One region of the Psychrobacillus sp. Z16_25 genome, then DNA from elsewhere that is predicted to be linked to it. Evidence: predicted binding sites of a transcription regulator. Region 1 holds the regulator's gene; the other holds the start of a gene.
What was found. The regulator LexA, encoded in region 1, represses DNA repair genes until DNA is damaged. The targets are predictions, from matches to a motif close to CGAACATATGTTCG.
Positions count from the first base shown of each region.

Region 2: the regulator LexA is predicted to act here: its motif matches at 1,787-1,800, upstream of recA (recombinase RecA).

Region 1 covers NZ_JBXEOV010000001.1:322,551-325,694, reverse strand. Annotated here, with positions in the region: gene tkt (transketolase) at 1-104, opposite strand, end outside; gene AC1VU3_RS01580 (DUF896 domain-containing protein) at 191-424, opposite strand; gene AC1VU3_RS01575 (YneB family resolvase-like protein) at 489-1,136, opposite strand; gene yneA (cell division suppressor protein YneA) at 1,133-1,459, opposite strand; gene lexA (transcriptional repressor LexA) at 1,635-2,255, shown strand; gene AC1VU3_RS01560 (hypothetical protein) at 2,360-2,758, opposite strand.
Region 2 covers NZ_JBXEOV010000001.1:210,609-213,752, reverse strand. Annotated here, with positions in the region: gene rny (ribonuclease Y) at 1-72, opposite strand, end outside; gene recA (recombinase RecA) at 646-1,707, opposite strand; gene AC1VU3_RS01005 (competence/damage-inducible protein A) at 1,888-3,135, opposite strand.

The DNA.
Region 1 (3,144 bases):
GCCCCCATTGGTAAGCCAGGGTGACCAGAATTTGCTTTATCAATTGCATCAATAGATAAAGTTCGGATTGTAGTAATTGCTAACAAATCAGATTGTAACGACATTAAATGACATCCTCTCGATCAATTTTTTTCTACAGCTTTAGTTTACCAACTATTTCAGGTTTATCAATGATTTATGCAATGATTCATTAATTCAGAAATTTATCTTTCTTAGCCTTTTTCACTTTCTCAGGCGTAATATCATTGCCTTCTGGATCAATAACCTTCACGCTTTCTATTGTATCACGCATGGTTGCACGAAAAGTCTCTAAATATTCCTTACGAAGCGCACTTTGCTCCTTCGCTTCTTCTATCGAAAGTCCAACCGTTTTGGACTTTTTAGATAGCTGACTGATTCTTGCTAGTTTTTCTTTACTTAACATATCTTTCATCCTTTCCATTATCCCTTATATAAAGGTATGAAAAAAACACACAGAGTGCAAGTTATTACTCTCTGTGTGCTTCTTCATATTCTTTGTATCTCCTATGAACGGTGGCTTTACTAATCGAAAAACCTAGGCCGTTTAAAGTGGAAGCTATTTCTTCGTAAGTCATATTTGCATTTCTCAGGCGAACAATCTCTTCAATAGGGATATCAATTCTATCTCTTCCCTCAGGATTTCCTCTGGTTTTTAGATTTTTCTCCGGTCGATAGCCATTTGATATCGCCTTTTTCATACCACGTTTAATCTTCGCATTATGAATTTTGCGTTGATACTCCTCCACAAGAGCCAGGATTTCTAATAGCATGGAATCCATTTCATTTAAATTAATGACTCCTTTATCTTGCAAGATGTATACAGTGGTATTGGTCTTTTGCAAAAGATGGAGCACGGCCATACGACCATTTCCTCGACCAATTCTTGTTTCGTCTTGAACGAACACTGCCGTAATTTCATGCTCTTTTATATAGCTAAGCATTTCTAAAAGACCTTCTCGTTCCACATCATAGCCACTATGCTGGTCTAGGAATACTTGTTCCACTTGAAAGCCTTTGCTCTCGGCAAAATCTCTTAGCTCTTCTTCTTGTCTAATTAAAGAAGTCTCCTGGGTTGATTTGTCGGTGCTTACACGACAATAGATAACAGATTTCATTGTTCAGAACCCGCAATCTCTGTATTTTTTATAAGAAGGTAATCATCGTAATCTTTTTCACCAGGCACTTTTAGCACCTGTCCAGTTTTAATGTTAGAATCCTGTAGCTGATTTAAGTGAATCACAGTGTCAATCCAGTCAGTTTTCGGCTGATTAGATGCATATTTATTTGCTAGGCTCCAAAGATTGTCACCCTGTTTTATTGTAATAACCTTTTCCTCATCGCCATGAACAGCTTGAGAAAGGCTAAATAAGCTAATGAAAGATAAGCTAAGAACAAAGAAAAGTGCTATAAAATAATTGTTTTTAATCCAAGTAATCATAAAAGTCCCTCCATAAACAGAATGCTTGTTCGGTATGTATGTTATTATCATAATGCGAACATTTGTTTTTGTCAACAACAATTAGAACCTATGTTTGCATTTCGACAATGATACTGGTATACTACTATTAAGAAAATAATATAAGGTTGAATTAATACTTAAAGAGGTGAATTCATTGAAGAAAGCGTCCAAAAGACAGGAAGATATTCTTGCATTTATAAAAGAGGAAGTACGTAAAAAAGGTTATCCACCATCCGTACGTGAAATTGGTGAAGCGGTTGGACTAGCTTCTAGCTCTACTGTGCATGGACATTTAGCTAGACTAGAGAGCAAAGGATTAATTAGAAGAGATCCAACGAAGCCACGTGCTATTGAAATATTAGATGGTCTAGAAGCACCTGTGGAGAGACAAGGAGTTGTTCATGTCCCATTAGTAGGGAAAGTAACTGCTGGTCTACCTATCACCGCTATTGAAAATATTGAAGAATTTTTTCCTCTTCCTGAGACCTTTGGGACATCAGAAGACCACCTATTCATGCTAGAAATTATGGGAGACAGTATGATGGAAGCTGGAATCTTAAATGGAGACTATGTTGTTGTCAAGCAACAGCAATCTGCCAATAATGGAGATATAGTAGTTGCTATGACGGAGGATGACGAAGCTACTGTAAAACGTTTCTTCAAAGAAAAGAGTTATTTCCGTCTTCAGCCTGAAAACTCTTCTATGGATCCAATTATTGTGAATCAGGTTTCTATTTTAGGGAAAGTGGTTGGGGTCTACCGTCATATTCAATGATTTTTATTGACAACTCATGACTAACAAAGTAAGATTCTAAAAGAGCCGATATCACGTCTAAACAAAAAGTGGACATTTTGTTTAGACCGTAAAACCCCCCTTGCTTACGAGCTAAGGGGGGTTTGTTTTTTCTGTATTCTAGGGATAACATTCATCCCTTGTAAAAGAATTTTTGCATCCTCATTGAAATAATGTTCGATATCATCACGTACCCATAACTCAGGATGCGCTTTTATCACTGCTCTTATACCTCGAATATCGAATTTGGAGGAGTATATATTAATCGTATAAAGAATGCTTACTTCGTTTCGAGTTAGTGGTGGCAATCCACTCTCCTTTTGCTGTTTCATCGAATCGTAAAGCTCTCTTGCTGAAGCTACAAGATGGTGTCTTCTTCGATCCAGCTGAAGCATGTAATCCTCCATCATTTTTTTGGTAGCTAGTATGTCTAACTTCTCCATGTTCTCATTTATCTTCTTAATTATTTCTTCTATATTATTCATTTTTCCACTCCTCGAACACGTCTAATAAGCAAATAGTCCATTTAAGAATTCACTATTTATTACTGGTTCAAAGCCTCCATCTAGAACTTTCTTATTAGCTGAAGGACCTGTTAACTATACCCCCCCTTTTTCAACTCTAAACATGCAAAATAAAAATTTTTAATTACCTTTGAAATGGAAGAAGACAAGGTAGAAAAAATCTGACTTTTAGGCAATAAAAGTATTCCTTCCTTCTTGGATCCATTTTTTGGTGAAAGCTATCCTTACTCAAGTCCAAATGGTGACCATGTTTGCAGTTTCTTGCTGGATACAGATAAGGCTTTATTAGACATAATCCGTACCAACCGCTTACTTCTTGAATATAGTAAAAAAAGCTGTGTCTTTCG
Region 2 (3,144 bases), 110 kb from region 1:
ATAACCAACAAAAGAACCAACAACGGCACCGACAAGAAGTCCAAGCAAAGCGGGAATGATAATATCAGTCATTCGAACACCCCCTATTGCTATTTAAGTTTCAGTCGGTACATACATGCAATGCTAATGCATTTTTGTACAGCGTTTTATTCATTCAATAAAAGAAATTATACAATTTTAATTGTATAGATGTAGAAATACTCTGTCAAGGAATCGAGAAGAATATTCTTTCCGACAATAAAAGATTTATACTCCGTAATTTCCTGCTAGATAAGGTATCTATAGCTATTCTATCAAATTAGGAAAAGAAAAAGGTCTCCCAAAATATGAGAGACCTTCCTGTTATTCGGTTCTTCCCTATAAGATATGGTTGATCTCCGTTTTGGCTGGACGCTTTCCTGGGGGCGCGGCTCCAACTAAATTGTTTCGGATGCTTCCGAAACAATTGGATTTTCCGCACGCGCTTTATCCCCTAGGAGTCGCCAGCCGACACTTCAATCAACTTTTTCTTTTATAAGTCATCCCTAACTTATGGTGAAGAACCCGTTTATACAGATTTTTACCATACAACGGAAATTGAATTCCGTTCTAGTCTTTCACCTTTCGTACCAATATCCTACTAAACTTCATAATCGAAGCAAACTATTATTTATCATCAAGAAGTAGCTCAAATTCCTCTTCGTCTTCCTCTTCGTGTGCAGCAATTGTAAAGGAACCAGCTGCCATTCCAAGAGATTCACGAATTTTAGTTGCAATTTCGTTCTTAATAGATGGATTTTCTTTTAAGAACTGCTTCGCGTTTTCACGTCCTTGACCAATACGCTCTTCATTATACGCATACCAAGAACCGCTTTTTTGGATAATATCAAAATCAGAGGCCATATCGACGATTTCGCCCTCTTGTGAGATACCTTCTCCGTACATAATATCCACTTCTGCTGTCTTGAATGGCGGAGCAACCTTGTTTTTCACAATCTTGATCTTTGTTTTGTTACCAATAATGTCTGTACCTTGCTTAATAGCTTCCGCACGTCTTACCTCTAGTCGAACAGAGCTATAGAACTTTAGGGCACGACCTCCTGGTGTAACCTCAGGGTTTCCGAACATTACCCCTACCTTTTCACGAATTTGGTTGATAAAGATAGCAATTGTATTAGATTTATGGATGACACCTGAAAGCTTACGTAGCGCCTGAGACATCAAACGTGCTTGAAGCCCGATATGAGAGTCTCCCATTTCTCCTTCAATTTCTGCTTTTGGTACTAACGCTGCTACTGAGTCAATAACGATAATCTCAACAGCACCACTACGAACAAGCGCTTCAGCAATCTCAAGGGCTTGCTCTCCTGTATCTGGTTGAGATAAAAGTAATTCGTCAATATTTACACCTAATTTTTGTGCATAGACAGGGTCAAGCGCATGCTCTGCATCGATAAATGCAGCTTGTCCGCCTGTTTTTTGTATCTCGGCTATTGCATGAAGTGCTACCGTTGTTTTACCTGAGCTTTCAGGACCATATATTTCAATAATACGACCACGTGGATAGCCGCCTATACCTAGTGCTGCATCTAACGCAAGAGAACCACTGGAGGAAGTGGAGATTTCACGATCTGTTTTTTCTCCAAGCTTCATAACAGAACCTTTCCCAAACTGTTTCTCTATTTGTTTTAAAGCCATTTCTAACGCTGCTTTGCGATCATTAGCCAAATGTATTTCCTCCTAGAAACTATCATTTTTTTTACTAACTTTAGTATACTCGGTTTCTGAGAAATATTCAAGAAAAAAGCGAACGTTTATTCGTTTATTTTTCTCGACAATACTATTGTGTGTGCAAAAAACGACCCAAAATGGAATTCTGAGCCGTTTTTCGTTAAAAAATAACTTTTGTCATAATCCTTCTTCACGCAATAGCCGAATGAGGTATTGTATGGTGAATTTTACTGTTCTCAGCCTGTTTGTATTGCGCATTCCCGAAAGGTTAAGCTTATAGGATAGTAGCTTTTCTTTGAACGCTATCCCTATCCACACGGTTCCTGCCGGCTGGTCACCATGGCCATCTGGTCCAGCAGCACCGGTTATCCCGACACCGATATCTGTCTTAAATACTTCTTTTACGCAAGAAGCCATTTCCTCCGCAACCTCGCTGGAAACGACACTAAACTGTTCAATTGTTTCTGCCTTGACACCAAGCTGGTTTATTTTTACTTCTTCTGTATAAGTAATCATCCCACCGCTTAAGGCTACTCCCATTCCAGGAACGGAAGCAAGCTCCGATTGGAAAAGACCAGCCGTCATGCTTTCGGCAGCGGAAATAGTTAATTCATTTTCAATTAACAAATCTCTTAGCTTAGAAGCCAAGGACTCGTTATTGTAGCCATATACATATTTTCCTACTCTGTTGAGGATTTCTCCTTGAAGCTGCTCAATCAGCTTCCATGCTTCCTCCTCCGAGCGGCTTTTCGCTGTCAGTCGGAGCGTCACCTCACCGTCGGATGCCAGTGGAGCAATGGTAGGATTCGTTTGATTGTCCAATAAATCCTGAACCTTCGTTTCAAGTTCCGCTTCTCCAATTCCATAGAATCGCATCACGTGTGATAAAATAATCGTCTCTTCATCACCTAGAAGCTTTGGTAATAATGGTTTTGCCTCAAATTGAAACATTGGTTCTAGTTCACTAGGAGGTCCAGGAAGCAAGAGGTATGTATGAGAATCGGTAGAAACTAGCATACCAGGTGCCATCCCATGCTTATTCTCCAGTACTGTCGAGCCTTCAAATACAAGAGCCTGTTTCTTGTTGTTCTCGGTCATCTCTCGGCCAGCACGCTTAAAAAAATCTTCGATATAACGAATGGCGTTTTGGTCGAGCACCAGCTCCCTGTTCAAGTGCTTTGCAATGGTTTCTTTCGTTAAATCGTCCTTTGTGGGACCTAAACCACCTGAAAAAATTAACAGATCTGCACGATCCTCTGCGATTTTAATCGCCTCTAATAAACGCTGAGGATTATCTCCAACAGCAGTGTGATAGAAAACATCGATACCTAACTCTGCTAAATGCGAGGAGATGAAGCGCGCATTTGTGTTTGCGATTTGCCCGAGTAACAGTTCCGAGCCAACTGCCAGTATTTCTGCTTTCATTAAAAACTT